2 regions of the Methylophaga sp. UBA2496 genome follow, and region 2 is predicted to be linked to the other one. Evidence: riboswitches for the same ligand, from Rfam matches in the RefSeq annotation. Region 2 holds a riboswitch; the other holds the start of a gene.

Region 1 (16,775 bases), on a different contig from region 2:
AGTAAAAACCGCATGTGGGTAATCATGTTGATCAATGACTGATTCAAAGCCATTGCCAATAAAGAAACTCGCCATATTGTCAAAGTGTGACTCACCACCATAGATAAACTCGGTGAAATAGCCTTGCTGTTTGAGTAAACCGGCAATGGTAAAAAAGTTTTGTTGAGACAGCGAAAGCTTAACCACACTGCGAGCTGGCGTCGGCAAATAGCCACTGATTACCGCCTCAATACCTCTTACTGAGCGAGTGCCCGTGGCATAAAGCTGTTCAAACCACCACCCCTTTTGTTTGAGGCGTTCAAGTTCCGGGGTGACGGCATATTCACCGCCAAGAGACTCAACAAACGTTGCCCCCATACTTTCTTGCAGAATAATCACCAGATTGAGTGGTTTATCCCGTTTTACCGTTGCCTGCCGGGTATTTAAGGTTGGAAATTTACTTTTACTGTCTATGCCAATCCACGGGTAGCTTTCATGTATTTCAGCCATTATGGCTTCATTAGACATTGTGCCGTAGACCTCAGCAGCATTTGATTCGTGCTGCATATTGTAAATAGCAAAATACACTGACCAGGCGGAGTTAAGCATAAGACTATTCACCATCGCATCCGGTGTCAGAGCAAAGCTGGACGGATTGGCAGGCCGATGACCAACAGACGATCGAATCATTAAAACAAGTACGATGATCAACAACGGCCAGGTAAGCCATAATTTCCAAAGCGGCCAGGGCCTTTGAGTGTTATTCAGCCAACGTTGCAATAACTTAACGGCAAGACAACCTGATGCGACGGTCAGTAAGAGTCCTGTCACTAAAGGCATTCGAAAACCGTGCCATAAGGTCGCAAACACTTCACGGGGATATTTCAGATATTCTACAAATAACCGGTTGGGACGCAGATCATACTGACTGATAAAAGCAGGAGTGGATGCTTCCATAAAGCTGATAATGACAATAACCATTACGCCCCAAACGAGCACCAGATTTTGCCAAAATTTCCAGCCAGGTCGATTTGCCAGTAAGGGCAGTCCGAGCGCTAATGGCGCGAGTAACATCCCCAGCATAATCAAATCGGCACGAATGCCTTGCCAGAAAATAGTGGGGAGTGAGGCAGCTGTTGTCACCCTCTCCCACTGCCACACCACTAAGCCAAGACGCGATAAACTCAGAATCACTAAGCCCGTCAGCAGCAGCTGAATAAATATCAAATAAGGGCCAAAAAAAGACTGTAATTTTGACATCATCAGCCCCGTCCTACTAATGGCCACAGAATAGTCAGCCAAGTCGCCAGAGCAATAATAATGGCAATAAAGACCGCCAGAGAACCATAATCCTTCGCTCGACCAGACAGCTGATGGTGTTCGGTGCTGATGCGATCAACGGTACATTCAATCGCCGAGTTCAGTGCTTCAACCATCACCACAAGCAATAAAACCGTGATCATGGCCAGTCGTTCAACTGGTGATACATCGAAAAAGAAACTTCCAATACCCGCAGTTAATAACAGCAGAAAGGCTTGTCGAAAAGCCGTTTCATAACGCAGTGCGGCGAAAAGCCCCTGCATTGAATAACCAAAAGCATAAAACAGCCGTTTGCATCCAGTTTGTTTTTCCACAAAATTGCCCCATTACTCAAAATGAGGCTAATGCTACGCCGCCAATACTTAACTAAACCTTACGAAATTGAATTTTGTTTGATTCGTCAGTCTTTTTGTTTTGAAGCTTGTCAAGATGTGAACAGTACTTGTTAAAAGGTGGCTTTATGAAATCCAAACTAACTTTCTGACACTATCTGGTGATGGGTATTATTGCCTTTGGTTTTATGGATGTAAGGGCTTGTTGATCTTTCATCTCCGCCTCTGTTGTGAGCTGAAAAAGCGTCAATCAAGGCACGAGAAACGCTTTTTAGTTATTCTAAATAAGCGACGAGCAACGCAGAGTGGCGCTTTTTCAGTCACAACCCGAAGGGCTGGGACTATTTTTGCGGCCGCCTGCGTTGTCAATCACTCATGTAGGATGGCTACACTGCGTGCTTTCCGCCTTGTCGGACACAAAAATAGCCGCCAGCAGTGGTGGATATGAAAGATCAATAAGCCCTAATGTCATGTTTTATCTTGCAACTAGATATTGACTAGCTTCTTCTATGCGGTCTGTCAAAATTTATGATTGGTCCAACCGGCACGACACCTGTAGGATTGATGGTTTTGTGACTGCGGTAATAATGATCTTTGATGTGCTGCATGTTTACCGTTTCTGCAACACCAGGCCACTGGTATAACTCACGAACGTATTCAGAAAGATTTTGATAATCTTCAATCCGTTTCAGGTTGCATTTGAAATGGCCGTGATACACGGCATCAAAACGAATCAAAGTGGTAAACAACCGCCAGTCGGCTTCAGTAATCTCATTGCCTGCTAAATAGCGATTATTACTGAGGCGTTCTTCCACTTTATCTAACGCTTTAAATAACGGAAATACGCCTTCTTCATAGGCCTGTTGCGTGGTGGCAAATCCCGCTTTATAAACGCCGTTATTGATGTTGTCGTAGATTTCATCATTGAGAGCATCAATTTCTGATCTTAATGTCTCGGGATAATAATCACCGGCTTTGGCACCGATACCATCAAACGCTGAATTGAACATGCGGATAATTTCCGCAGACTCATTGCTGACCATCACGTTTTGCTGTTTGTCCCAAAGCACCGGTACGGTGACACGACCGCTGTATTCTGCATCAGCAGTGGTATATACCTGATGCAAAAATCTGGCTTGATGCAACGGATCTTGAACCACCCCTTCGGCATCATCAAAGGTCCAGCCATGCTCCAGCATTAATGGGTTCACAACAGAGAATGAAATCAAGTTTTCCAAGCCTTTCAGCTTGCGAAAAATCAAAGTGCGATGTGCCCATGGGCAAGCTAAGGAAACGTATAAATGATAACGCCCCGCTTCGGCTTTAAAACCACCTTCTCCACTGGGTCCGGCACTGCCGTCAGCGGTCACCCAATTGCGGAATTGTGATTTGCTGCGAATAAATTTTCCCTGGTTGGAATCAGTGTCATACCAGCGATCGACCCACTGGCCTTCCATTAATAAACCCATAAAATACCTTCCTTAAAAAAAGTGGAATTTGATTGACTGTTTTACCAGCTAAGCTCACAATTTGTGTACTTCATTGCGAATAAGTTCATGAGACATCTCCAAACACAGCAGCTTGACCAGTGCCCTGCCAATTTCTGGCAGCTGTGCGTATTGCTGTTGTTGCTTAATAGTCTGGCCTTTGCCGGCTGGGTAGATTTCCGTCAGGCAACGGTTTCAAGCAATTCCGGTTTTGTCGCTGAGTTTAATCAGCTTACTTTAGCCAATCATCGTGATCATTTCCGTTCACTGCTGGATATCAAAAATCTGGCTTCATCCTCTTCAGGTGAAAGTGATAACGAACCGCACTGGCTAGCATACTTCAACCTGCTATCGCTTCCTGTCGCGGTACTTGGTACCGATGATTTGCGTTATTTGACATTGTTGATTTTCAGCGATGCCAAATACCATTTACCCCGCACCCGAGCCCCACCATACCCATAATCCTTTTAAAACATTTTGTTTAACGAAGCTTTCTTCGAGGATTATGTATGCGTTCATTCGTTTCACGGGCTGTTGTATTCAGCCTGATTATTATTGTGGGCCTGCTCAGTGCACTGCCTAATGTGTTGCCAGCATCGACGACACAACATCTACCTTCCTGGTTTACCGACAATACCTTTCAGTTAGGGCTTGATTTGAGTGGCGGTTCCCATTTGCTGATGCAAGTCGATACCAATGATTTACAACTCAACGATCATCAACAGTTAGCCGAACAGATCACCGATGGATTGCGCGAAAAACGCATCTTTATTCAGCCGATTTCGGTATCGAAAAACCAGCTGGTCATCACACCTAAAGATCCTGGCCGGTTAGCGGATATCAAGCAGCTTGTGCGGACCTTTATTAAAGATCCCAAAGGTGGCCTGGCTTTGTTCTCGCTTGATGATGAGGCAAATAAACTCACCATCACTCCGACCAAAGCGCATAGTGAAAGACTCACTAAAGATGCCGTTGAGCACAGCTTGAAGGTGGTCAGACAACGTCTTAATGAGAGCGGCCTGGTGGATCCGACCATTACCAAACAAGGCAGTGATGGCATTCTGGTGCAATTGCCTGGTGTTGATGATCCAGGTTCTATCCGCACTCTGCTGGGTACCACCGCCAAAATGACCTTTCATTGGGCGGCTAATGCTCAATCTTCTGATGTGATAAGCGTTCAAGGTGTTAATGAAGATGAAAGCTATTCATTAGAAGGTCGAGTAGCACTGGAAGGCAAACATATTACCGATGCCAATCTGGTTTTCAGTCAGGAAAATGGTCAACCGGTTGTCAGTTTTGTATTGGATAAGGAAGGCGCACGTTTATTTGGTGAAATGACCAAAAACAATATTGACCGCTCTTTGGCAATTGTTCTGGATGATAAAGTCATTACTGCACCAGTAATTCGCAGTGTGATTGCCGGTGGTCGTGGCGAAATCAGTGGTTCGTTTACCGTTGCTGAAGCCAATGAACTGGCGTTGTTACTGCGTGCCGGTGCCTTGCCAGCACCGTTAAATGTGGTCGAAGAACGTACGGTTGGGCCGGATTTAGGCAGCGATTCTATTGCTATGGGCATTAGTACCGGCATTATTGGTGCCATCCTGGTGCTGATATTTATGCTGGCAATTTATGGCAGCTGGGGATTCATTGCCAGTTTGAGTCTAACCATTAATATCGGTTTGATTTTTGGTGTATTGAGCCTGTTAGGTGCCACGCTGACCTTGCCGGGTATTGCCGGGATTATTCTCAGTATCGGTATGGCGGTGGATGCCAATATTTTGATCAATGAACGGATCCGTGAAGAAACCCGTCGCGGTAAACGGGCACTTATAGCTCTGGATGCCGGTTTCAGACGCGCTTACAGCACGATTCTGGACTCCAATATCACCTCTTTAATCGCTATCAGTCTGTTGTTTATGTTTGGTAGTGGCCCGGTACGTGGGTTTGCGGTGGCGATTGCCATTGGTTTGTTAACATCAATGTTTACCTCCATTTCATTTACCCGATTATTAATGGAATGGCGGGTCAGTCGTATGCCGAAACAGGCTTATCTGAATATCTCAGGTATTAGGGTTCTGGATCGTCTGAGTAATAGCAAAATCGACTTTATGCGAGGCCGTTTTGTTGGTATTGCCATTTCTGCCATTTTGTCATTGGCCGCGATTGGCTTGTTTATGCAGCCGGGTTTGAAATACGGTATCGACTTCAGTGGTGGTACTGTAATGGAGGTTCAGGCACCCAATACGGATGTAGAACAAGTACGTCATGCCTTGCAGGCAAAAGGTTTTGCTCAGGCATCGATTCAGGAATTTGGCGATGATGACTATTATCTGGTTCGCTTGCCAATGGAGGGTGCAGAACAGGTAGCTAGCGGTGAACCCGTTGAAAATATTAAATCTGCGGTACAGGAAATATCGGCAGATGCGAGTTTCCCTCGGGTTGAGATGGTTGGGCCAAAAGTCAGTGGCGATTTCCGTGACGCCACTATCCTGGCCATTGTTTTTGCTGGGCTGGGAATGCTGGCCTATTTGTGGATCCGCTTTGAATATCACTTTGCCCTGGCAGCGACCTTAACCATTGGTTTGGATTTAACTAAAACGATTGGTTTTTTTGTACTGACAGGAGTGGAGTTCAATCTGACCGCCGTAGCAGCCTTGTTAGCATTGATTGGTTATTCAGTTAATGACAAAGTGGTGGTGTTTGACCGGGTACGCGAAAATCTTCGGCTCACGCCTGATAAGCCGATGTTACAGTTGCTCAATGAGAGTATTACATCAACATTGACCCGCACGGTATTTACCTCTGTCACGACATTTTTGGCATTGATACCGATGGCGGTTGCCGGTGGAAGTGCTGTTGCCAGCTTTGCGTTGCCGATGTTATTTGGCATTGTGATCGGCACCAGCTCGTCGGTATTTATCGCGGCACCAATCGTTTTCTGGATGGGACAGCATCGCATGCGTAAAGGGCTGTCACAGTTACGGCCTTCGGCTGAAGAGATGCAAAAGAAACTGGATGCCATCATGTAGATTTGTTCAAAAAGTGTCTGTAATCGATTAATAAATAAGGCTTTATGGTGATTATCTTCACCATAAAGCAGTAGGGCTTGTTTATCTTTCATCTCCGCTTCTGTTGTGAGCTGAAAAAGCGTCAATCAAGGCACGAGGAGCGCCTTTTGTGATATACATCCATGTATCTCACCCCATTGGGGCTTATACGCTCAAAAACGCTCCCGGCGTTTTTGTAGTTATTCTAAATAAGCGACGAGCAACGCAGACCGGCGCACGCCTCCCTGGCGCGCCGGCATACAGTCCATCCGTGGACATAAGTGGCGCTTTTTCAGTCACAACCCGCAGGGCTGGGACTATTTTTGCGGCCGACTGCGTTGTATGAAATACATCCCTGTATTTCACCGCTACGCGGCCAGCAAAGCTGTTCAAATGAGTTCCAGACTCATTTGTCAATCACTTATGTAGGAAGGCTACACGTCGTGCTTTCCGCCTTGTCGGACACAAAAATAGCCTCCAGCAGCGGTGGATATGAAAGATAAACAAGCCCTAATCAAGGATAAAGAAGATGACGTTGTTAATGTTAGCGGCAGGATTCGTTTTGTTGATTGTCGGTGCCGAATTACTGGTTAAAGGTGCTTCTCGTTTAGCAACCAGCTTTGGTATTCCGGCTTTAGTCGTGGGTCTTACGGTGGTGGCTTTTGGTACCAGCGCACCGGAGTTAGCGGTCAGTGTAAAAGCGGCATTTTCCGGACAAGCCGAGTTGGCCATTGCCAATGTGGTGGGCAGTAATATTTTTAATATTCTGTTTATTCTGGGCTTAGCTGCATTGATTATGCCGCTGATGGTTTCGCAACAGCTGATCCGTCAGGATGTGCCGATCATGATGGGTGTCAGTTTTGTTGCTTTATGGATGATTCAAGACGGCAGTATCGGCAAGCCGGAAGCTGGTTTGCTGTTTTTGGGAGTCATTCTGTATACGGTATTTCTGTTTTATCAGGGTAAAAAAACCGGTATCGAGGACAGACAAGCATCCAGCAGCCAAACAGCACCTATATGGCAAAATATTTTGCTACTGATAGTGGGCCTCGCGTTACTGGTTCTGGGCGCCAGATGGTTGGTGCAAAGCGCCGTGACAATCGCCTCCTCATTTGGTGTCAGTGAGGCAGTCATTGGGTTAACCATTATTGCGGCTGGCACTTCTTTACCCGAAGTGATGACATCTATTGTTGCCACCATTAAAGGTGAACGAGATATCGCTATTGGCAATGTGGTCGGCAGTAATATCTTTAATATTCTGGCGGTATTAGGCTTGTCAGGTTTGCTATCACCTACCCCATTACTGGCTAGCGAGCAGTTAAGCCAAATCGATTTTCCGGTGATGGTTGCAGTTGCAGTTTTATGTTTGCCATTGTTCTTTCTCGGCAGCACGTTAAATCGTTTCGAAGGCTTTTTATTCCTGCTGTTATATGTTGCTTATGTGTGGTTTACCATCGCAATAGCCTTATCCCTGCCCTATCTGCAAGATTTACAAACCGTCCTGATCTATGGATTAGCACCTTTAGTTGGTTTTTATGTATTGCTGTGCCTGATAAATGATTTATTACAGCGGCGATATAAGTAATGCACAAGTGACTAGTCAGTAGCTTTCTGAGTCAAGTGCTGTCGTAACCGGTCGTCAACCTGCTCAGAGGCTTCCAAGTGTGGAGCATGACCAACATTCTCGAGAGATAACATCTCTGCTCCTGGCAAGATAGCCAACAGTTTTGCTGATTCTGAATATGGGGTAACGATATCCTGTTTGCCCCATATTAATAAGGTCGGAATATTCTGCTGGCCTAGCTGCTGGTATGTGTCCAGATGATTATCGGCCAACAAATGACGTGCTGTAGATAGCAGGCTTTTTCGAGTGTCTTTCACCATGATTTCGTCTAAAAAACGGGTTTTTATCGTATCCAGTTCAGCCACTGGCAGATAAACCATATTTTCAATATGCTTCGTCAACTGGGTTCTCATCAGCACAATAGCCAACGGATCAGCTAATAACGGGAGTTGAAATAAAGCAACATCCTGGCGTTGGCTTAACGGCGATAACAGTGTCAGGGTGGTTATTTTTAATGGTTCGTTTGCTGCAAACTCAGCGGCAACCAACGCCCCCATTGAGATACCGACTAAATGAAACGGTTCAGTAATGGCTAATGTTTGTAGCAAAGCCCGCAACTGATTCACAAACAGATCTTTATCGTAAATAACGTCTGGTCGATCTGAAAAACCTCGCCCATATAAATCAAAGCGTAATACACGAAAGCCATCTGCAACCAGTCTGTCGAAAGTGCCATCCCACAGGTGTGAGCCTATAGCAAAACCATGTACCAGGATCACCAATGGTGCGTTTTCAGGTCCCTGCAATTCATAAAAAGTGTTACCGGCACTGAGTCTGGCAAGCTGACCAGACGAAGCTGGATCGCGAGCGTCTTCAATGTTCAGCACTTCAGGATCCTGCCATCTGGCCACAGCATAGAATATGACCCAAAGCAGGATTATCAGCAGTGACAAATATTTGATGATCTGCACGGTTATTACGCGCTAACTATTTTGTTCGGTTGTTTCGATTACAGGCCAGCCATTATTTTCTGGGTCAAAAGCAGGATCCAGCACCTGAATACGTTTAACCAATGGAGGATGCGTTGATAATAATCCGGACATTTTGTTAGAAAGCTCGGAAAACATCATATGTCTTGCCTCTTCCAATTCATCATGTACGGGTTCTTTAATACCTTTTTGGCTCAGGCTGCCTATTTTTTTCAAAGCACCGGCTAAAGCGATAGGATCCCCGGTATAGCGTGTAGCATCAGCATCAGCAAGATATTCACGTTGACGAGAAATTGCTGCCTGCATGATTTTTCCCATAAAAGCCCCTAATAATCCCAACAGGATCAGAGCAATCCCTATTAAGGCTATCTGGGCTCCCCCTTTTCTGCCCCGGCCACCGGAATGCATCAAAATACGTCCCAAAATATACAAAGCCATTAAGCCATGAATCAGGCCAATGACCCGCAGATTTAATCGCATATCCAGATTACGGATATGGGCAAACTCATGAGCAACAACGGCAGTCAGTTCATCGCGATTTAATAACGTCAATGCGCCACGAGTCACGGCAATAGCCGCATTATCGGGGGAGCTCCCGGCCGCGAACGCATTAATTCCGGGTTCGTTTTCAATGATAAAAATCTGCGGTGTCTGGAGGCTGGCACCCAACGCCACTTCCTCAACAATGTTTCTATAGCGTGTAACCAAGTGGTCACCCGTTATCTCATTAATCTCGGTTGCACCTAAAGCATGAGCCACTTTCGCACCGTCACCTCCCATGGTGACAATTTTCCAGACAGAGGTGAGAACAATTACCGTAGCAACGCCGGCAGCAACCAGCCCAAATAATGGCCAGTTAACCATTATCTGTTCAGTCTGATTAATGCTGTCGCCGCTCATCCTGACAGAAGCCAGTGCGGCAATGACGGCGGCAATCAATGCCACGGAAAAGATAAACAAAGTCATTATCAGCCGACTTTGTTTTCGGGCATTTGCTCCAAGTTGATAGCTGCTCATTGCAGCCATTTTTAAAATTCAACCTTGGGAGCTTCTTGAATCGCTTCACGGTCATCAAACTCCAGCTCTGATGCGCGAGTAAAGCTGAACATATTGGCTAGAATATTGGTCGGAAAAGTTTCCAGAACATTGTTATATTCAAGCACCGTATTATTGTAGCCGCGGCGTGAGGCTGCGACTTTATTTTCAATACTGGTCAGCTGTTCCATCAGATCCCGGAAAGCACCATCTGCTTTCAGATCTGGATAAGCTTCTGATAACGCAAAAATGCCACCCATTGCTTTTCCTAAAACACTCTCAGCCTGCCCCAGCGCCAGCATGGACTTTGCATCGCCCGAGTCAGTTTGATCACGCATTTTTTCTGCCTGATTGCGAGCTTCAATGACCCCATTAAGGGTTTCCTGTTCATGCTGGGCATAGCCTTTAACGGTGCTGACCAGTTGGGGAATCATGTCATGGCGTTGTTTAAGTGTGACGTCTATCTGTTTGAATGCATTTTGAAAGATATTTCGATGCCGCACCAATTTATTGTATTCAATAATCACATATAAAATCAGTAAGCCGGCAATCCCTAGTAATACCCATTCCATATTGACTCTCCTTATAGTGAACTTAATGTCGTGATTGATTATGAATTAGTTACCCAAAGTTCGAAACAGCTTACTGACTATGGAAGCTAAGGGCCATTAATGTTCAGCCAAATACTATCTCAATAGCATTTTGGGGCTTACTTTTGAAGCCAATCAAGCAACGTTTGCAAGCTGACTCGTATTACTAAAAATATCGCCTGGTTTGCTTGAATAACAATTGTCTGTATTATCGCTGGCAGTTTCAGGTGCCTTTATTACAACATGTGATAAAGGTTAAACGGGAAACAGGTGACCCACTCGTTTGGTTATGCCTGTACTGCCCCCGCAACGGTAAACAGTTATGTCATTTTTCTGGTCACTATCAGCTTGATAGATCGACAGTCACTGTACTTCGGTATGGGAAGACGAGAAATGATGCTGAGGGTCTGTTTATCTTTCATCGCCACCACTGTTTTGGGTTTCTCAAAACAGCGATAAAAGATAAACAAACCCTATGGCTAAACTGTAAGTCCGGAGACCGGCCCGAAACTAAATGGAGTCGTGGCGGGGTGCCTATACGTTTCCGGAATTACACCTTTATTGCCCCCTGCCCGCTATTGACCAATTGATCGCTGTTATTGCTTCGGCAGGATGCTTTATGTCTTTTATTTTCAAATTCCCCATCAGCCTGCTGAAGCAGGTTATTTTCCTCATAATTGCAGTAACCACCGCGATTGCATCAGCGCATGCAACAGAGCAAAGTGTCACCGTTATCGTGTCGGACCGATCTGCTCCGACCCTGGTGGCTGGCGCGCATCAGCTATTGCAACAGCAGGCTGATGCGAAAATACAAATTCGCACCGTCAGTCAGCTTAACTCGCTGAATGATAATGCCCTTCAGCAATTATTTGATAACAGCGGCAGCTTATTGATCGTAGGTGTATTCGGGGATGCGGTTGAGCGTTTGCTCAGTCGTCAATATAAAAATAAACAAAAACGCTATGTATTGCATAGTGACCAGCGACTCATTCAATTAAATAGTGATCCCGTTACAGATTTCATTCCTGAACAAGTACTTAGCGATAAAATCTCATTAAGCTCGGCAGAAATGCTACAAAACAAACAAGACGAATATCCCGCCTATCAAAACTGGCTACAGGCTCGTGCCTACTGGGTGAACCGTTCAACCGAAAATGCCCGTAACTTGCTGGATATGTTGCTGTCTGATGGCAGCAGAATAGCTGAATTGCAACTGGTCGGCTCCCTGCGCTTTGCTTTGCATTCCCCCGAAAAAACACAATGGTTGTCCCCTGCTGAAATTACGCAACAACTGGATGTTGCCCGACCGATTGTCTGGTTGCTGGATCACGATACTGGCGACTTGACCGGTGAATGGAAATTGCATCAACAATACTGCCAGGCATTGAACAGCCAATGCATTTCAGTTTTGGCCGCCTGGGGGAAACCCAGTGTTGTGGCGATTAAAACTATCCACAATCTGATGAACAACCACTTACAAAACACGCCATGGGGCCTGGTTTCCATTCAGGATTTTGTGATTGGTGGTGGTGATGGTCGGGAACAGGTGGAACAGCTGTTTACCGAAATGAATGTGCCGGTAGTAAAAGGTATCCGTATAACGGAGCTGACTCAAGCTGATTATGATTTATCAGCACAAGGTGTTCCACGCGACTCGATTCATTACCGAATCGCCATGCCCGAGTTACAGGGGGTTAGTCAGCCGCAGATATTAGCCTTATCGGAGCCGGCAAAGCTTGATCAGCAAACCGGTGCACAGCTTACGCAAAGTCTGCCTGTCACCAGCGAAATTAACCGCCAGGCAATACGCATGCAACGCTGGCTGGACCTGCAACAAAAAGACAATGCTGATAAACGTGTTGCGATTATTTATTACAACCATCCTCCCGGCAGACACAATATCGGCGCCGATAATCTGAATGTGCCGGAAAGTTTATTGGAAATATTAAATGCGCTTAAAAACGCAGGTTATCAGACAGGTGAGCTGCCAAAAGATGCGGAATCTTTGCTGGATATGCTGCAACTTCAAGGGGTGAATTTACCTGAAGACGCTGAAGCATTATCAGCGATGTCCAAGGTTGCTAACACTATGACAGCGGATGATTATCAACGCTGGTTCAAACAGTTACCGGCAACGGTTCAGGCTGAAATGATTGATGGTCCTTTGGCAGGATTACAGCAGCGGATGCGTGATGCTATTAAGCAGGCTCTGGCATTGGAAAATGTAACCGTTCGGCAATCTCAACTGAAGTTACTGTCGGCATTTATGCAGCAGACCTCTACGGATATTCATCACGCGCTGGATGGTTTGCGTCATCCCGGCCGCAGTCGTGCATTGGATTTATTAACCCAGCTGGAACAAGATTATCAGCAGATAATCGATGCAGCTGCTCAAGGTGAACAACCTGACTGGCAGCATAGCAAATCATTACATGATGCCCTGTTGGAAATGCAGATCGAAGGTATTCGTGGCTGGGGTAAAATACCCGGCAAAGTGATGGTTTGGGATAATCAACTACTGATACCCGGCGTGCAATTTGGCAATGTATTTATCGGTCCGCAACCACCTCGCGGTTGGGAGATCCATGAAGAACTGTTGCATGCCAATATGTCTTTCCCTCCGCCGCATCAATATCTGGCGTTTTATCACTATATTCAGTCAACATTTAACGCTGATGCCATGGTGCATATTGGTCGACATTCCACCTATGAGTTTTTACCCAAACGCAGTGTAGGTCTGGGCGAAGATGATTACCCTAGTATTATCGCCGGTGATGTGCCTGGACTTTATCCATATATAGTTGATGGTGTTGGCGAAGGCATACAGGCCAAACGTCGCGGGCAGGCAGTTATCATCGATCATTTAACTCCCCCGCTCGCCGTCACTGAACTGTATGACGATTTGCTGCAACTACGTCAGTTGATTGAAAGCGCCGAAGCGGCTTCAGATAAAGCCACACGGGATCGGGCTATTCGCAGCCTGCGTGAACAAATCGAAACCATGGGGCTGCGTGATGAATTGATCGCCAGCATGGATGAAGAGCTGCAAGTTCGTGGTGCCGGTTTTGACGAAATTGATGATGATTTTCTGCTGCATGAAGTTGGTCATTATCTGACGCATTTTCAGGAAACCTTTATGCCATTGGGATTGCATGTATTTGGTCGTGACTGGTCAGCTGAAGGTCTGGATACCATGATGAATTCAATGCTGGATAAATCCGAGCCCAGTGAACAACAACGCGATGAGATATATCAGAGGTTACAAATGTCTCCTGCCGCTGAAATTGACGCCCTACTGAATGGCCTGAATGGACGTTTTATCTCTCCAGGGAAAGGCAATGATCCTATTCGAACGCCAGATGCCCTGCCCACCGGACGAAATTTCTATGCTTTGGACGGCAGCTTACTGCCTACCCGTGTGGGTTTTGATATCGGTCAGCAACTGGCTGCGCCGGTATTGACCGGTGAAAAAGGCAATATTGAAGGTCATGAAGTAGGCGATCGCAATAAACAAGGCGTCATTCTCTGGGCTTCTGATTCGGTTCGAGATGAAGGTGCAATGATTGCCTTTGGCATGAAAATGTTGGGTGTCCGCCCGATATGGAATAGCCGCGGCATTATTAAAGGTCTGGAACGTCTTCCATTAACGGCAGAACAACCACAGCGGCTGGATGTACTGTTTACCACCTCAGGTTTATTCAGGGATTTATATGGCGAACATCTGGTATTGCTGGATAAAGCCAGCTTATTGGCCTTGGATGCCAGTCGTGATCTGATTATCCGTGATTATCCTGCCCTGGCAGTCGCCCTTAACGCTGCTTTGGAACCATTAGGTGAATGGCAACAAGGCGGCGATGAAGCTTTGGATAAAAATCTGGTGGCCGCCAATTGGGTGAATGAAGCCAGACAACGGCTGGCCCAACAACCGGATATCGATCCGGCACAATTAGGTCGTGAAACAAGCCTTCGAGTATTTGGTATTGCCCCGGGTTCTTATGGTGCTGGGATTAATCGTCTGGTAGAGCGTTCGTCTGCCTGGGAAGATCGTAGTGAACTGGCGGATGTATTTATCAAACGTATGGCACATGCTTATGGCAGTGGTCTGCAGGGTGAATCGCAACCGGACTTGTTCAAACAGCAACTTGCCGGTGTGTCACAGACGTTCCTGGGACGTGCCAGTAACCTGTATGGCCTGATGGATAACAATGATGCATTTGATTATCTCGGTGGTTTTAATCTGGCGGTGGAAACAGTCAGTGGTCAGCAACCTGGCAGCGCGGTGATTAATCACAGTAATAACGATAATCTGCGGATCGATAATCTGCCACAAGCCCTGCTGGGGGAGCTGCGTGCCCGTTATCTGAATCCACAATGGATTAAGCCGTTAATGAATGAAGGTTATGCCGGTGCCCGCACCATGGGCAGTGAGTTTATTGAATATCTTTGGGGTTGGCAGGTAACCAGTCCCGAGATCATTACCGATCAGGTCTGGGAAGAAGTGAAAGCCGTATATGTGGATGACAGTCTGCAATTGGGACTGGATTCGTTTCTCAGTGAAAGTCATCGACAGCATGTTCAAACTAATATTCTGGCAGTCATGCTGGTGGCGATTGATAAAGGCTTTTGGGATGCCGATATGGCGACAAAACGACAACTGGCTGAGCAATTTGCTGCCAATATTCTTGAAAAAGGCATTCCCGGCAGTGGTCATACCCATGCCAATCATCCGATGTATGATTTTGTGAAATCACAACTTGATGCGGATACAGCTGAAGCATTGGAAGCGGTGTTAGTGCGTAGTCGAATGCAAAGTTCAGAGTCTAAAACATCACCGACGCATATCCAGGAATTGCAGTTAAATCAGGATGCTAGCCAGCAAAGCGATGAAGTTAATCAAGCTGATGAATCCAACTCTAACGATAAAAATCTGCTTTGGTTATGGACGTTGCTGGCATTATCAGTAATCGTTGCCGCAGGATTATGGCGCGGTCGGAAAGGAGCTTTGTAATGTATCCCCATTTTTCACTGGAATTGATGCACCAACTGACCGGACTATTATTAACCCCGGTGGTCTGGGCGTTATTGTTTTTTGTCGGGCTGGCTGTATATGAAACCGGTATTGCCATTGGCGAGCGTTTTTGGGGAATTGCCCGCTTATCTCGTCAGGCAGACAGTCATTCATTGATGGCTTTGGGCAAACGCCGGATTGAACGGGCCGATTTTATTACCAGACTGGCACCAATGCTCGGCTTAATGGGCACCTTGATTCCCTTGGGTCCGGGACTCGCGGCATTAGGCGAGGGACAACTAAAAATCTTGACTACGGCGATGACAGTTGCGTTTGATACCACGGTTATTGGGTTATTGGCTGGCATGATTGGCTTTGTCATTGGCCGTATGCGTCGTCGTTGGTACGATGCAGCACTCACGCAGCTGGAACAGCAAAATGGATAAATGGCGGCGCAGTGCCTTTCTGGATACCGATGAAGATCCATTGGGTCCATTGGCCAATTTGATTGATATTGTCCTGGTATTTGCTTGTGGATTAATCGCTGCATTGGTTGCTTTCAGCACCGATCTACAGGACCATTTCGACGTACAGCCTCAGGAAATTACCCTGGGCAAAGAACTGCCAACAATGCCAGAAAATATGCAGCAACAAATGCAGGATGGCAGTGGCTACGAAGCTGTAGGTCAGGTTTATCGTGATCCACAAACTGGGAAACTGATTTTAATCGGCGAGTAATTTTCAGGTCTGATGATAAGCCGAAATAAGTAAAAGTTTTTCGTTCCGCCCGCCAATCCAAAAGCAATTTCAGGTAGAATCACCGCTTCTACTGAACTCCTGTTTTTATTGGATTTTAAAATGGCTCAATACGTATACAGCATGAACCGCGTGGGCAAAATTGTGCCGCCCAAGCGCGAAATTTTAAAAGATATTTCCCTATCCTTCTTTCCTGGCGCCAAAATCGGTGTGTTAGGTTTGAATGGCTCAGGTAAATCCACCCTGCTTCGCATTATGGCAGGGGTCGATAACGACTATATCGGTGAGGCTCGGCCGATGCCTAATATGAAGGTGGGGTATCTGCCTCAGGAACCGGAACTGGATGACAGCAAAACGGTTCGCGAAATCGTTGAAGAATCGGTCTCCGATGTCAAAGCCGCTTTGGATGAACTGGATGCAATTTATGCGGCATACGCTGAGCCGGATGCGGACTTTGATGAACTGGCCAAAAAACAGGGTGAACTGGAAAACCTGATTACCGCCAAAGATGGACACAATCTGGACAATGCGTTGGAGCGTGCAGCCGATGCACTACGTTTACCGCCATGGGATGCCAAAGTGGGTGTCTTATCGGGTGGTGAACGTCGCCGTGTTGCGTTATGCCGTTTATTGCTTGATAACCCCGATATGTTATTGCTGGACGAACC
Region 2 (16,775 bases):
TACAGCTTCCGGCATCTCAGTTTCAACCCGTTGTTCCAGCCCGTTAGATTCTGCATTTTCAGTGAATTCCTCCTGTTCTTTTTCCAGAACAGTCGAGTCACTCTCTTCAACGAGCAAACCGGTATTCTCAGACTCTTTTAATAGTGAATCAGCAAAAGAGGCATTCTCGGTTAGTAGTGGGTCTAAATCCTCTGCATCTGGAACCTCGGCTTGCTCTTGCTTCAAGGGCTGTTCAGGTCCGGAGGTTATGTTTTCGATTTGTTGCGTGTGTTCCAGCAAATCTTCCGCTGCGTCACTGGCTGTTTCATCAAGACCTGCCGGTTCTACCGCGGCCATTTTTTCAGCATATTGCGCTGAGGACTCACCTCCCTCAGGCGAAACAACATCTATTGGATTTGCATCAGCTTCTGATATCGCTTGTTCAAGTACTTCGGTGACTTCATCAGCAGTAACCGATTGCGCCATATCATCTTGTTCTGGCGTGGTGATCTCATCAATGATTCTGTCGGGTGTTTCATTATTATTTTCTTTTTTGGAAACTTCCGGCTCATCTGTAGCATCTTTGATGCGCATCAATTCATCGATTTCCGCGACCGAAATCCCGGCTTCCCCAGCAGGCTCCATTTCAACAGCCTGATCAATGTCTAATTCAATTTCGGCAGGCTGAACTGGATTCATTAAATCCAGTGGATTGATATCTCCACTTTCAAAAGCATGGAATTTCAGCTCCTGATGTTCAAACGCCGCCGTATTTTCAGGAATATCGGCACTTGCATCAGGGGTGGGAGATTTGCCATAAACATCCGGCACCTGATTGGCCCAGGCTTTATTTAAATAAGCCTTCATACTGTTAAGTTCTGATGAGCTGCCGGCATTTTCCATTGCGGCTTCATCGATCTCTGGTGAAGGAGCAGCCATCTCTGAAGAAGCTTTACCGTAAATATCAGGAACGGTTGGGTTCCAGTCATTTTTCACAAAATCCGCCATCCGCATGGCGGGTTTGACTGCTTCAGTTTCTAACACTGCCTCGGACTGTAAATCTTGCCCGTCTTGAACGTCTGGTTCCAATTGGTCAGCTGTATTGACATCATCAGTTGCCAAGCCATCAAATTCTGCCAGCAGTTCAGGAGCCATCTCCACTTCCGAGTCTGCAGCGGGTTCTTCATTTACCTCTTCAGTCAAATCGCTGCTGGTCGTTTCATCCTCCAACTGGTTTTGATTGGATATATCCTCCGCATTTTCAGTTTCAACATCCGCCAGTTCAATCTCAAACATCTCGGAAGTATCATTCTGTTCGTCACTGACAACAGTTTCATCATCCAGTAGTTCGGTTTGTGCAACAACATTCTCAGCATTCTCGTCATCAAACACACTGTCAAAGTCTGCTACAGGTTCTTCTTCCGCTTCAGGTGACACTATTTGATCTTCAAACTCTGCCGTTTCTTCGGATAATTCAGTTTCGCTGGCAATTTCCTCCGTCATCTCGGATTCGACAGGATCCTGCTCAATATCGGCTTGCATAATACTTAGCGTTGCATCCGTTAACGAAGTAATCTGTTCCGGTAATTTTCCCAGTGATTTTTCGTCCTGTTCTGAATACAGATTGACTATCGATTTAAAGATTTCCTTTTCCCGCGACATCAATTCTTCAACCATGGTATCGAGAGCAGCGCCGCTTAAACCATAACGTTCACTCAGTTGACTGCTTAATGCAGCAAAACGTTGTTCATGATTGTTTTTGATTAACTTGGCCGTTTTTGCAGCCGCTGCCTGAGCACGTTTATGTTTGCGTCGGGCACGAAGCAGAACCCAGACAAACAAAATGGCAAAGATAAAAGCCAGCTCGTAAGCCAGCCATTGAAAAACCGGATCAGTCATAGACATTTATAATAAGTCTCCAGGTAATAGCTGCCGGCGACGGCTGCGATGCCAAAACCAGAATCCCATCAATAACAACAGCACAATAACGGCATTACCAATGGCTAAAATGACAGTATTTGATAATCGAAAGACAGTCTCATCAATAATCGTTGTTTCTTCATCTGCAACCGGATCAATCATCACCGGTTCAAATGGCTTATCAGCAGAATCAGCAGCAAGCGCTGTTTCTGAAGTAATCGTCAATGTGGCCCCCATTTCGTCCAGTAACTGAATGGGTTTCGGCTGTAAAAAAACATTACGGCCAGTCAGGGTTTTACCTCTGATCTGCAACGATAATTGATACGCAGTTTCCGGCTGCAGATCAGCTAAAGTCAGCTGCCAGGTGTTATCAGCTTGGCGTAACACATCATAGGGAAACTCACTGCCATCAGCGGCGCTGAGCAATGCGGTGATTTGCAATGATTTAGGATCAATCATGCTGGCATCAGCTGACATGGATAAACGATGACTTCGACTGTCTGTTTCCAGCTGGGTAACGGTAACATCAAACGGCAATGCTACTACGTTGACAGATTGCCGCCGCTGGCGTTCAAATGTGTCACTTTTTGCCGTGATCACAATATCATTTTGTCCACTATCAAACAGCTTGCCCAAATTTGCCATAAACGTCGCCGTCTGGTTATTTAAGGTCATCGTGTTGTTGATGGGATCGCCTGCCAGTGGCTGGGTACTCAACTCTGCCGTCACCAGCTGCAGAAAATCCGTTCGCTCAACCTGTTTACCATGGTCGATCAATTTAGCAACAATATCAAATTGCTCTCCTGCCAGAATATTATTTGGCAGATCAATGGTTTCCAGTCGCAGATCGGTCAGCACCATGACCCGGTTATCCGGATCTATATTAGCGTCAATAAACCAGTCACCTGTCATCGGTTTTTCTACCGTGATTAAATCAAAATGTTTTTCCTGCATCCAGCGTACCGAGGACTCATGATTATCAGCTTGTTGGCGTTGCTGATCAGGTTGCACCAGTTGGGTGACATCGGTTTCATTTTCACGAAACACCAAAATCGTCATTTCATTGACACTGTTATCAATAGTGAACTGATTCTCAACCAACGGAACCGAATCACGTTGGGTTGCCTGTTCAAACAAATGCAGAAATACCCGTTCCAGCTCATCGGCATTATCCACCTTGTGGTACCAGCCATCGGTGGAGAGGGAGAGTTGTTTCAGTAGTTCATGATCAGCTTCTTCGGATAACGCTATTGTATGGATACGAAAGCCTTTTTGCTTAATTTGCGGTAACAGTTTATCGATAATGTTTTGCCGGGATTGTTGACTGGCAGCTTTTCCCTGATGTAAATCAACCAGACCATCCGATAACAGGATAATACTGCGTTGCCTGGCCGGATCTGAGGACTTAACATTAGCGGTAGCTTTTTGCAGGGCCTGCTCGATATCCGTAAACAAGCCGTGGGAATGAATTTCAGAGGATTTTTGCTGGACCTGTTGCCGCCATTTATCGTCAGCATTCTGTATTGGAACCAGCATATTGACGTAACGGGCAAACGTCCAGACACCACTTTCGGCATCGCCCGGCATCAACCCACCCAATAAACGCAGACCAGGTGATCGCAGATTCTGTGGATCGTTGTATTTCATGCTGCCAGACACATCAATAATGATGCGGACATCTGCATTTGACTCAGCATTGGCATTCGCTGGAAAGGCAAGCCAGATGACTGGCAGGGCCAGTATTACCCTTAATATTCTCTGCATAAAAACAACCTGTTTGGCTTGAAAAGCGGCAGAAAATGTCATCACTGGCGATTTTCTGACGCGAATTGTTTTATTTCAGACTCAATATGCAGGTTTTATGCCGATAGTTCAGTTATTTGCTTGGCGAGCTTAAAGTAGATCCAACCCACATTGGATATCTGTTTGAATATCTTCAACATTTTCCAAACCAACCGATAGACGTATCATGCCCTCGCTGATACCTGATTCGGCACGGGCTACTTCAGACAAACGGCCATGCGTAGTCGTCGCGGGATGGGTAATCGTTGTTTTTGTGTCACCCAAATTGGCGGTAATTGAAATAAAACGAGTGGCATTAATCAGTTTCCACGCAGCCTGTTGCCCGCCTTTGACTTCAAACGCAATAATGCCGCCAAAATCAGATTGCTGCTGTTTGGCTAGTTGATGACCGGGATGTGATTTCAGACCCGCATAAAAAACCTGTGACACTTGTTTTTGCTGTTGCAACCAATGGGCGAGTTGATTGGCATTGCTGGAATGCGCTCTCATACGTAAATCCAGGGTTTCCAGACCTTTCAGAAAAGTCCAGGCATTGAATGCGCTCATCGTTGGGCCAGCTGAACGCAGGAAACCGTAGACATCTTCTCCGACACGCTGTGCATCACCGACTACCGCCCCACCAACACAACGCCCCTGTCCATCAATATATTTGGTAGCAGAGTGAATCACAATATCCGCGCCAAGCAATAATGGCTGCTGTAAAGCCGGGGTACAGAAACAGTTATCGACAATTAACAGGCAATCATGCTGTTTTGCCAAAGCGGATAACGCCGCTAAATCAGCAATTTCATTGAGTGGATTGGATGGCGTTTCCAGAAACAGCGCCTTGGTATTGGGTTTAATTGCCGCTTCCCAGGCCGCCAAATCGGTTAACGGCACATAATCCGTCTGCAAACCGAACTTGCTGAGATATTTATCAAACAATACCCGGGTAGTACCAAATACACTGCGTGAAGAGACAATATGATCCCCTGCAGCACATAATCCCATAAAGGTTGCGAGAATAGCCGACATGCCTGAAGCTGTTGCCACACAGGCTTCACCTTGTTCCAGCGAGGCAAGACGTTGCTCAAAGGTGCGTACGGTTGGATTGGTAAAGCGTGCATAGATATTGCCGGGTTCATCACCGCCAAATCGTGCTGCCGCTTGTTCAGCACTGTCAAACACAAAACTTGAAGTGGGGAAAATTGGTTCGGAATGTTCGCCCTCAGGAGTTCTTACATGTCCTGTACGAATTGCACGGGTGGCAAAACCCTGGTCTTTGAGATCTGTCATGATAACTCTGAATATCGCTGGAAAATCCTGCCATTCTAAAAGATAAGCCTTATAGCTGACCAGCTTTATCCTTACTGAATGATCCGGCGAACATGCGAGGAAGATAAAATTAATGATTTGCCGTTAAAAGCTAAAAATCATGCTCAGTCGATAATGACTGAGCATGAAATAAGCTACCTATTTTAAGGCTGATAATGTAAAGACAGCATATAGGTACGATCCAAGGTATTGAAGTTATTGACTGTCTGATATTCCTTATCAAACACATTCATTGCATTTAGCTTAACCGACCAGTCATTATCAATCTGATAAGCCACTCGAAAGTCCACCAGACCATAACCACTTAAACGCGTGTTGTTAGCGGCATCGTCATAACGATAGTCACTCACTTTCCAGCTGCCGCCAATTGACCAGTCGCCAAACTGACGATCAACATGCAGATTCGCCAGGCGCTGTGCTCTGCGTGGTAGCTTATTACGTGTTTCCTCATCTTCGGGTTTAAGCACAGTCGCATTGAACTGTACCTGCCAATTCAGCAGCGTTGTAGCCAAATCGAATTCAAGACCTTTGATTTTGGCTTCAGCCACATTTTCAGTGGTGGGAAATTGATATACCAACAAATCACGTATTTTGTTCTGAAAAGCATGGACTCCCCAGGTACCCCAATCAGCGTTACCTAACAAACCAACACCATAGTTTTTCGATTTTTCGGCTTCCAAATCGGGATTGCCAACAAAAAACCCAACATCTGGATAATAAAGTTCATTAAATGTTGGGGCTTTGAATGCCGTTCCAACATTCGCCGTAAGCTGAAGTGCCTGTGTTAACTGATAGCCCCACTCTGCCGTGCCGGTCGTTTCTTCCCCATAGGCTTCGTTATCATCATGTCGAGAACTTAATAACCAGCTGTGATTTCCTGCCTGCCCTTGCCAACTGATAAAAAACGCCTTGTTATCGCGTGAAGTTTCATCGTAATCAATCGTGCCCTCAATTCGGTCATGATCATAGTCAAGACCTACATTAAGTCGTTGATTTTTTGTCAGCATAAAAGTATTGACCAGACTGATAAACCGATGACGGGTATTGAAAGTGCCATCCGGAATGCCATCTTTATAATTATCCGATTCGTCCCTTGATTCAGATAAATTGAGTGACATTAACCAATAATCAGTGAACTGATAACGTGTGTTTACGCCCATAACCTGTTGAATATTATCAGCATAAAAATCTTCTGTAACAGAAAAACTATCATAATGATTTCGGGATTGAGCGCGTAAAAAATTCGCTCCAACACTCCAGTCCTTATTGATATCGTGATCAACTTTTGCTGAAACACTATTATTCCGATAACCATCATGATCCGGATTATCTTCTTCTCGGGCATTAATTCCATTGGTGGATTGATGCGTGAAATTTGCATGATAACGCGTTGTTTCATTACCACCACTGACACCACCACTGGCCTGTTTGGTATTATGGCTGCCAATTCCAACCGAAGCATAGGGTGTCGGGTCTTGTTTTTTACCTTGCCGGGTAAATATCTGAATGACACCACCAATCGCTTCAGAACCATACAAACCAGACCTTGGTCCACGTACGATTTCAATACGCTCAATCTGATTTATCGGAAAGTCCTGGATGGCAGCACCGCCTGATGTAGCAGAATGCCATTTAACCCCATCAACTAAAAACAAAACGTGATCTGAATTTGTTCCTCTCAAATAGACACTACTGTTTTTCCCTAAGCCACCACTATTTGAAATATCCATACTTGGAAACCGTGATAATAAGCTAGGCAAATCATTGATTTGCAAACGTTCAATATCAGCACGCGTGATAACGCTATTGGGTGCCAGCGCATTTTCGGTAGGCATCCGGTTGGCGGTAATGGTTATTGCATCAAGGGATTCCTGTTCGGCCAGAGCCGTAACAGAGAAGGTGGAAGTAGCCAGTGCCGCCAAAGTCAGTCGGGCACAGACACGCAAAGGCATGGCCTTTGTTAAAGGTTTCATATTGTCTCCTGGGGATACGCTCACCCGCGATCCGGATTAATAAAGTCACACAACACACGTTGGTTGTGATGAACTTCAGGCCGGTCTCCGGACTCACGTTGTGGCTTGCGCCAGTACACCCGCCTTCCCACGATTAATCGCAGTGGCTGATTGGATGCATTTTCAACGTTTACCGTTGCGGGGGCAGTGTTGGTTTTTCACCAACTTCCCGTTTAACTCTGATGGATATCAAAGCACCTGAAGAGGGGCGCATCTTAGATCTCCCCCGCCATATCGTCAAATGCGATAACGTAGAAAGTCTATTTCCAAATTGACAATATGGACTGCTAATCCTTATTCTGTCGGCTGTTTCAGGTGTCGCGAAAGCGATGAAACGGGAAGTTGGTGCATTTTCATCTGAAGATAAAGCCGACACTGCCCCCGCAACGGTAAATAAGTTCAGGTTGAACGTTACGCCACTGTATTTTTACGGGAAGGTGTTCAACTGGTGATGGCACCACTTATGAGTCCGGAGACCGGCCTGAAATATCCTGGTCTGTTGACCGAAAATGCTATTAACCAAGTTGTGCGGGTGAGCACATCGGAGAACCTCAATGTCGTTATTATCTCAACGTCAGCAACTGATCGTGGCTGCACTTCTGGCTTTATTAATGGTGATGACTCGCGGTCATCATTTTGCCGATATCAATGTTTTACACAGCGCTTCCTGGGCCGTATTTATGCTCGCCGGGTTTTATCTGGCTTCCAAATTGTGGTTTCCAGTGTTTTTAGGCATGGCTGTCGTGTTGGATTTGATGTCGGTTTACATCGGTGGTGCCAGTAATTTTTGTGTTTCACCAGCGTATGGATTTTTATTACCCGCTTACGGCAGTTTATGGCTGGCAGGTCGCTGGTTCCAATCCAAATACCAATTTAACTGGACCGCATTGTTTACCCTTGCATTGACACTGGTTTCGGTGACTGCAATTGCCGGCTTGTTCAGTGGCGGTGGTTTTTACTGGTTTTCAGGTCGTTATATTGATCCCACCATGGCTGAGTATATGACCCGGTTTGTGCAGTCCTATCCTGGTAACCTGAGTAAATTAAGCTTTTATATCGCTATAGCCGCGGTGATTCATATCAGCTTCCGTTTTGCCAATTTGAGCCAGCGCAGTAATCAGCTACGTTAATGTCAAAGCAGCCGCAAACCTGCGCTGCGCTGATTATTGCTGCCCCCGCCTCAGGTCAAGGTAAAACAACCGTTACCGCGACCTTGGCGTGGCATTATCGACGTCAGGGTAAACAGGTCCGAATTTTCAAAGTGGGTCCAGACTTTCTGGACCCAATGATCCTGTCTTTTGCCTCCGGCCATCCGGTTTATCAAGTTGATTTATGGATGGTCGGTGAAACTCACTCCAGACAACTTATCGCTGAAGCCGCCCAACAGGCGGATATCATTCTGATTGAAGGGGTGATGGGCTTGTTTGATGGCGCGCCCTCCACAGCTGATCTGGCTGCCACTTTGGGAATCCCGGTGTTAGCGGTGATTGATGCCAGTGCCATGGCACAAACATTCGCTGCGTTAGCGTTCGGCTTAGCCAAATTTCGTCAGGATGTGACGTTGACTGGCGTTCTGGCCAATCGTGTGGGCAGTGCCAGACATGCTGAAATGCTGACATCCACTTTACCAGACGATCTACCCTATCTTGCTACTATGCCTCGTCAAACTGAAAGTCTGCCCAGCCGTTATCTGGGTTTGGTTCAGGCTGATGAACTCACGGATTTGAGTGAGCGTCTGGACAAACTGGCAGATAGCATTCAGCTCAATCCCAACTTTGTTTTACCGCAAATCAAACTAGACTACGAACCTGTTGAAGCTTTACCCCCATTATTAAAAGATCTTCGCATCGGCGTGGCTAAGGATGCAGCATTTGCCTTTATTTACCGGGCGAATCTGGATTGTTTAACCGCAATGGGCGCTGAGCTGGTATTTTTCTCGCCATTAACTGACTCAACACTTCCTGAAGTGGATAGTCTTTATCTGCCCGGTGGTTATCCTGAACTGCATCTGGAAACACTCAGCCAAAATATGTCGATGCGTCAGGCGATATGTGAACATATTAATGCCAATAAACCGATTGTGGCTGAATGTGGTGGCATGCTGTATTTGTGCCGTACCTTAACCGATAAGCATGGCCAACAAGCTGAAATGTGTGGCGTGCTGGCAGCCGATGCCAAATTGCAGGCCAGACTGACAGCCTTGGCTTTACAACAAGTCACTCTTGATAATCACACCTTACGTGGGCATACCTATCACCATTCCTTGCTGGAAAACCAACTCGACGCTATTGCTTATGCTGAATCCCCTAATGACAACAAAGTCAGTGAAGCGGTATTTCAGCAACTACGCCTGACCGCCAGTTATATCCACTTTTACTTTCCGTCAGCCCCTGAACTAATCGCCCGCTGGTTTACCCCATGAGTCTGGATAAATACCGTTTTAATGACCAGGATCGTGAGGCGGTTTATCGCGCCATTGGTGAGCGTCGGGATATACGGCATTTTATTGCTGAGCCCATCGATCAGGATATTCTGCAGCGATTATTTCACGCCGCCTGGCAGGCTCCAAGCGTAGGGCTGATGCAGCCTTGGCGGATGATTCGGATTACCGATACCGACATCCGCAACGCTATCCATCAAATCGTTGAAAACGAAAGAGTTCTGACTGCCAGGGCGCTGGGTGAACGCGAAACGGAATTTCTGCAGCTGAAAGTCGAAGGCATCAAGGAGTGCGCCGAAGTGCTGGTTATTTCGTTGATGGATAAACGTGAGTCGCATATTTTTGGTCGGCGTACCCTGCCGGAAATGGATCTGGCATCGGTATCATGTGCCATTCAGAATATGTGGCTGGCTGCCCGTGCCGAAGGTTTGGGGATGGGCTGGGTATCCTTGTTTGATCCCGACCAACTCTCTGAGTTACTGGCTATTCCTGAAGGTGCCTGCCCGGTCGCCATTCTTTGTTTGGGTCATGTCGATAAGTTTTACCAACAACCCATGCTGGAACAGGAAAATTGGCGACAACGTCAACCTTTGGATGAGCTGATTTTTGAAAACTGCTGGCCAGTCAGAACCAAATCATGACGTTTATTATGATGCTGTCTGCTTTGATTCTGGACTGGTTTTTTGGTGAACCCAAATGCCTGCATCCTTTGGTGGGCTTTGGTACGCTGGCAAACAAACTGGAATCCCGTTTTAACCAGAACCACCACAGCACTTCCAGACAATTTATTCTCGGCCTGTTGGCTTTGCTGCTTTGCGTTCTGCCCTTTGCCGTTATCAGTTTTTTCATTAGCCAGTTTGCTGTCTGGGGAACGCTATTTTCTATCCTGGTATTAACTTTATGCATCGGTCACCGCAGCCTGTTTGATCACGCAAAACCTATTCTGCATGCCATGCAGCAAGGTGATATTGAACAGGCCAAAACGCTGACCAGTCGTATTGTCAGTCGTGACAAAGAACATATTGATGTCAACAAAGCCACCATTGAATCGGTACTGGAAAATGGCAATGATGCGGTTTTTGCCACCCTGTTCTGGTTTGCCATCGGCGGTGCTGCAGGTGCAGTCACTTATCGACTCGTCAATACCCTGGATGCCATGTGGGGCTACAGAACGACGCGCTATCTCTATTTCGGTAAAGCGGCAGCACGACTTGATGATGTTTTAAATTATATTCCCGCCAGACTTACCGCGTTGAGCTATGCCTTGCTTGGCAATAGCCGCAAAGCCTTTATTTGTTGGCGGCAGCAGGCATCCAAATGGGATAGTCCAAATGCCGGTCCGGTAATGGCCAGCGGCGCAGGCGCTTTGGATATTCAACTCGGCGGAGCTGCCTGCTACCACGGCGAGTGGCATCAACGCCCCCATCTGGGGACATCAAATCCGGCTGAAGCAAAGGATATTCAACGTGCACTTTGTCTGGTGTTTTTCAGCGTGGGGTTATGGCTGATGGTGACAGGTATTATCGTAGGAATTCACCATGCTTAATCATGGCGGCCGCATTCAGGCTAATTCAAAACAATATGGCATTCCGGTCAATGATTGGCTGGATCTTTCGACCGGCATTAATCCTCATGGCTGGCCGGTTCCTGAATTTATTCCAACAACACTCTGGCAACGACTGCCCGAAGCTGAAGATGACCTGATTGAAAAAGCCAAAGCCTATTATCAATGTGAACATATTTTGCCAATGGCTGGCTCTCAGTCTGCCATACAGTTACTTCCCCGGATGCGGCCCGCTTGTCGGGTTGCCATATTGTCCCCGGCTTATCAAGAATATCGCTATTGCTGGCAACAGGCTGGCCATGCAGTATCTGAGTTGGAGAGCTTTGAACTGGATCAGCTGATTGATCACTTTGATGTAGTCATTGTGGTTCATCCCAATAATCCCACAGGTGAAACCTTCAGCTCAGACTGTTTATTAAATTGGTATCAGCGTTTGCAGAAACGTGGTGGCTGGCTGATAGTTGATGAAGCATTTATCGATATTGCGCCCGCGCATAGTCTGGCTTCGCTTCCAGTGATGAATGGCCTGATTATCTTGCGTTCACTTGGCAAGTTTTTTGGCCTGGCGGGCCTCAGAGTCGGCTTTGTGATCACCCATCCAGTCGTGCTCAATCAACTTACAGAAAAGTCCGGTCCCTGGCCTATTGCCTCAGTTTCACGATGGATAGCCAGCCAGGCACTGGCCGATACCGATTGGCAAAAACAATCACGTCAATATCTGCCACAATATGCTCAGCGCCTGTTTGATTTGCTTACTGAATATGATCTTAAGCCAACAGGTGGTTGCGGATTGTTTCAATGGATAAAAACTGACAAGGCCTCACATATTCATCAGCAGTTGGCTCAACAAGGGATTTTATGCAGATTATTTGATGCACCCGCCGCTTTACGCTTTGGTTTGCCCGCTTCGGAACATGAATGGTTACGACTGGAAACCGCCTTGCAAAAAGTCGTGCCGTCATGATGCGCAAAACGCTTATGGTTCAGGGAACGACCTCTGATGCGGGTAAAAGTACCTTGGTTACCGCCCTGTGTCGCTGGCTGGTGAATCAAGGTTATTCTGTCGCGCCATTTAAGCCCCAGAATATGGCTTTAAATAGTGCTGTGACCGCTGAAGGTGGTGAAGTCGGGCGAGCTCAGGCGGTTCAAGCACAAGCCTGTAATCTGCCGCCACATACGGATATGAATCCGGTTTTATTGAAACCAAACAGTGACACGGGGGCTCAGGTCATTATTCATGGCAAAGCCATTGCCAATATGGATGCGCGGTTTTACCACGACTATAAACAAACTGCGATGGCGGCAGTACTTGAGTCTCATCAACGGCTGATTAATCAATATGATGTGGTAATGGTAGAAGGTGCCGGCTCACCAGCAGAGATCAATTTGCGTGATCGGGATATTGCCAATATGGGTTTTGCCGAAGCGGTGGATTGTCCGGTGATATTAGTCGCCGATATCGATCGGGGCGGCGTATTTGCCCATTTGGTAGGCACGTTAGATCTGCTCTCTTCTACTGAACAACAACGGGTCAAAGGCTTTGTGATTAATCGTTTTCGCGGCGATATCAGCTTGTTGCAGTCTGGTCTCGACTGGCTGGAACAACGCACCGGCAAACCCGTTTTAGGAGTGTTGCCCTATCTGCATGGCCTGCATCTGGAAGCCGAAGATGCCATTAATACTTCGCAGGTAGCAAAAGCTAAAAATGTGCTAAACGTTATTGTGCCTGTACTTCCCCGCATCAGTAACCATACTGATCTGGATCCGTTACGACTTCACCCACAGGTAAATTTGCAGTTTATTGGCCCGGATTCCCCCATTCCACCGGCTGATCTGATTATTCTGCCGGGCAGCAAACATGTCAGTGCTGATCTGCAATGGTTGGAACAGCAAGGTTGGCCCCAAGCGATTGATAAACATCTGCGGTATGGCGGCAAGGTGCTCGGTATCTGTGGTGGCTTTCAAATGCTGGGGCAACAAATTGATGATCCACACGGTGTTGAAAGCACGGTCGGGACATCTAAAAAAGGCCTGGGTTTATTGGATATGATCACCACTCTGCATGCTGAAAAACAACTTAGGCAAAGTCAGGGGCAGTTACTGTTAAATGCTGTTCCCATCACTGGCTATGAAATCCATGCTGGTATCAGTGAAGGCAAAGCTTTGATGCGTCCCCTGTTACAGCTATCAAACGGCCCTGATGGGGCAATCAGCGAAGATCAACAGATTATCGGCACCTATCTGCACGGCTTGTTTGAACAGCCAAAAAGCTGCGATGCCTTGCTGCAATGGGCCGGACTGAATAATGTCAGCAGCCCTGATTATCATACTTTGCGTGAAACAGATATTGAACGACTGGCCGAGATGATAGAACAGCATATGGATACCACAGAACTACTGACGATTTTAAAGGCAGAAAATGGCTAAAACCCTGATCCTAGGCGGTGTAAAATCCGGTAAAAGCCGACTGGCCGAACAACGCGCTACCAACAGCGAATTGCCCGTTTTATATGTTGCCACGGCTCGTGCTGATGACAATGAAATGCAGCAACGTATCGTATTGCATCAACAGCAGCGTCCTGCTCACTGGACCACGATTGAAGTACCTTTGCATCTGGCCGCTGCTTTGCAACAACAGGACGCTGCCAATATATGCATTTTGGTGGATTGCCTGACGTTATGGCTGACTAATCTGTTATTGGCTGATGACGAAAAATTCATTCGCGATGAAATCCAGCAATTACTGGATACCTTGCCAACATTACAAGCTGAAATCATTCTGGTCAGCAATGAAACCAGTATGGGCATCGTGCCAATGGGCGAGCTGACCCGGCGTTTCTGTGATGAAGCCGGCCGGTTACATCAGCAGCTTGCTGTAATGGTGGATAATGTCATCCTGACTGTGGCGGGACTGCCGCATGCATTAAAAGGAAACTGAATGATCGATTTCAACCACTGGTTAACGTTGCCAGTCAAAGCCCTTGATACTGACTCTGCTGATCAAGCGCTGGTTCGACAAAGCCAGCTGACTAAACCTGCAGGATCATTAGGCCAGCTTGAACGGCTGGCTGTACAACTTGCTGCAATGCAAGGTGGTTCGCCGCAAGCGGAGCATGTGCACATCACCGTCTATGCTGCCGATCACGGTGTCATGGCAGAGAATATTTCAGCCTACCCGCAATCAGTTACCGCTTCGATGATACGTAATTTCGCTTCAGGTGGCGCCGCTATCAGCGTCCTTGCGAAACACCTGCACGCCTCGCTGGATGTGATCAATGTTGGCACTGTCACAGAATTGGAAGAAATCAAAGGCGTACAGGATCAACGCATCGCCAATGGCACGGCCAATTTTCATCAGCAAGCTGCCATGACTGAAGCCGAATGCCAACAAGCCATGTTGATTGGTCAGCATAACGTGGAATGTTGTCAGCAAAACGGTACCCGGATTTATATTGCCGGCGATATGGGCATTGGCAACACGACAGCAGCCAGTGCCATGGCCTGTGCCTTACTGAATCTTCCCGCAAGCCAACTGGCAGGGCCAGGCACGGGGCTCAACGCAGAAGGCATCTCACATAAAGCCACTATCATTGAAGAATCCCTGGTTTTGCATAAAAACCATCTGGATTCGCCGCTCGCTGTATTGCGCTATTTAGGCGGCTTTGAAATTGCCGCGATGGTAGGAAGTTATCTGCAATGTGCAAAATCCGGTCTTCCTGTAATCATCGATGGTTTTATCAGCAGTGTTGCCGCTTTATGTGCAGAACAGATATGTCCGGAGAGTCGTCACTGGTTTCTGTTCAGTCACCATAGCGCCGAACCAGGGCATGGTGCCATCTTACAGGCGATAGATGCTCAGCCTTTAGTCAACTTTAATATGCGTCTGGGGGAAGCCAGCGGCGCAGCTGTAGCCATTCCTTTATTAAGAATGGCCTGTGCCCTCCACAATCAAATGGCGACTTTTGAAGAGGCGGCGATTGCCGGGGCCATTAGCTGATGCGATCTTTTCTGATAGCGCTGCAGTTTTTAACGATCCTGCCCATCAAATTGCAGGGTGAATTTGCTGAACAGGATATTGGCCGCTCCTTATTGTTTTATCCATTGGTTGGCTTGCTAATCGGTATTGTTTTAAGCCTTTTAGGCTGGAGTCTGGCCTCTCAAATACCAATGGTCTCTGCTATTTTGGTGTTAGCTGTCTGGGTAACTTTTACTGGTGCATTACATCTGGATGGATTAGCTGACAGTGCTGATGCCTGGTTGGGTGGTATTGGCGATAAGGCCAGAACCCTCAGCATTATGAAAGACCCTGCAGCCGGTCCTGTTGCGGTGGTGACAATCGTATTAGTGCTGTTGATTAAATTTGTCATGCTGACTGTTTTACTCGCCGAACAGAACTGGTGGGCATTAATCTGGTCTGTGATACTGGCCCGCACCGCTTTACCGTTATTGTTTTTAACCACGGACTATGTGCGTCCTCACGGTTTGGGCAGTATTCTCAAACAACAGCAATCAGCACTGCACACACGCCGATTAATACTTGCCGTGGCTGTAGTAGCTTTGTTCAGTATCGGCCTGTTTGCCCTGTTGTTTGGCTTAATCGTTTTTTTATTGCTGCGCTATTTGATGGAACGGCGATTAAATGGCTTCACTGGTGATACGGCGGGTGCCATGGTGGAACTGCTTGAAGCGGCATTACTGATATTTTTTGTTTTATTTTAGGAAAATTATGACTGATTCTGAGAAAAACCAACGCCATAAAGCTCGCATGCAACGTCACAAAGAAGTGGTCGATCAGAAGATCCAGAAAGCCACCAGGGATAAAGGACTATTGCTGTGTATAACTGGTAATGGCAAAGGCAAAAGCTCGTCGGGTTTTGGCATGATTGCGCGTGCATTGGGTCATGATATGAAAGTTGGGATTGTGCAATTTATTAAGGGGGCGATGAGTACTGGCGAAGAAGCCTTTTATCGTCGTTTTCCTGAACAGGTCAGTTATCACGTTGTCGGTGATGGGTTTACTTGGGATACCCAGAATCTGGAACAGGATAAAGCTTCTGCCGAAGCAGGTTGGGATATTGTTAAAACCCTGTTACAAGACGACAGCATTCATGTGATTCTGCTGGATGAACTGAATATTGTCCTGAAAATGAAATATCTGGATGCTGACAAAGTGCTGGCCGATATTGCGGCACGTCCAGTTATGCAACATGTGATTATTACCGGTCGCGGCGCACCGGATAGCGTGATTGAAGCAGCTGATACTGTCAGCCGGATTGACGATGTCAAACATGCATTTCGTGATGGGGTTCGGGCACAAAAAGGCATAGAACTCTAAAGAATTTACGCTGGTTTTGGCGTGGATTTTGCTGTGTCATCAAACGGTAAAGTTACTCACAATTTCTGTGGATAACTCTGTGTTTAACTTTGGAGTTAGTTGCTAAGCTGTTCATATTTAAGCACTCTGCTCAAAATGGTCAAAAAACCACCAACACTATTTATTCATTATTTTTCAATAACTTACGAATAGGTCCTGCTTAATCAGTGAGTTAGCGACATCTGTTATAAAAGATATGAAGAAATTGTGAAACAGGTGAATAACTTGCCGGTATTAAATCATAACGTTATCGTGATGATGGTAATTTACGGACATAAAAAAGCCCGGTAGTTAATTACTCTACCGGGCTTTCATTTATTGACTCAGACTGATTCGGTTTCTTTGACGATATCCAAAACCAGTTCATCG

The links. A riboswitch is a leader RNA that binds a small molecule or an ion and turns the genes downstream of it on or off. The one in region 2 is predicted to bind cobalamin.
Region 1: another riboswitch for cobalamin. It lies ahead of B2W60_RS09420 (cobaltochelatase subunit CobN); the one in region 2 lies ahead of B2W60_RS00025 (hypothetical protein).

Annotation. Positions count from the first base shown of each region.
Region 1 is NZ_DDOK01000005.1:476,847-493,621, forward strand. It holds gene B2W60_RS09375 (LTA synthase family protein) at 1-1,242, opposite strand, end outside; gene B2W60_RS09380 (diacylglycerol kinase) at 1,242-1,613, opposite strand; gene B2W60_RS09385 (glutathione S-transferase family protein) at 2,129-3,100, opposite strand; gene B2W60_RS09390 (hypothetical protein) at 3,188-3,580, shown strand; gene secD (protein translocase subunit SecD) at 3,628-6,147, shown strand; gene B2W60_RS09400 (calcium/sodium antiporter) at 6,695-7,750, shown strand; gene B2W60_RS09405 (alpha/beta fold hydrolase) at 7,762-8,700, opposite strand; gene B2W60_RS09410 (M48 family metalloprotease) at 8,713-9,744, opposite strand; gene B2W60_RS09415 (LemA family protein) at 9,747-10,325, opposite strand; cobalamin riboswitch at 10,552-10,865, shown strand; gene B2W60_RS09420 (cobaltochelatase subunit CobN) at 10,963-15,351, shown strand; gene B2W60_RS09425 (MotA/TolQ/ExbB proton channel family protein) at 15,351-15,797, shown strand; gene B2W60_RS09430 (DUF2149 domain-containing protein) at 15,790-16,089, shown strand; gene ettA (energy-dependent translational throttle protein EttA) at 16,210-16,775, shown strand, end outside.
Region 2 is NZ_DDOK01000001.1:186-16,960, forward strand. It holds partial or broken gene B2W60_RS00005 (hypothetical protein) at 1-1,884, opposite strand, end outside; gene B2W60_RS00010 (vWA domain-containing protein) at 1,885-3,663, opposite strand; gene B2W60_RS00015 (O-succinylhomoserine sulfhydrylase) at 3,793-4,977, opposite strand; gene B2W60_RS00020 (TonB-dependent receptor domain-containing protein) at 5,160-6,989, opposite strand; cobalamin riboswitch at 7,051-7,245, opposite strand; cobalamin riboswitch at 7,325-7,527, shown strand; gene B2W60_RS00025 (hypothetical protein) at 7,583-8,158, shown strand; gene B2W60_RS00030 (cobyrinate a,c-diamide synthase) at 8,158-9,450, shown strand; gene bluB (5,6-dimethylbenzimidazole synthase) at 9,447-10,109, shown strand; gene cbiB (adenosylcobinamide-phosphate synthase CbiB) at 10,106-11,014, shown strand; gene cobD (threonine-phosphate decarboxylase CobD) at 11,007-11,996, shown strand; gene B2W60_RS00050 (cobyric acid synthase) at 11,951-13,459, shown strand; gene cobU (bifunctional adenosylcobinamide kinase/adenosylcobinamide-phosphate guanylyltransferase) at 13,452-13,970, shown strand; gene cobT (nicotinate-nucleotide--dimethylbenzimidazole phosphoribosyltransferase) at 13,971-15,029, shown strand; gene B2W60_RS00065 (adenosylcobinamide-GDP ribazoletransferase) at 15,029-15,751, shown strand; gene cobO (cob(I)yrinic acid a,c-diamide adenosyltransferase) at 15,759-16,367, shown strand; gene clpA (ATP-dependent Clp protease ATP-binding subunit ClpA) at 16,730-16,775, opposite strand, start outside.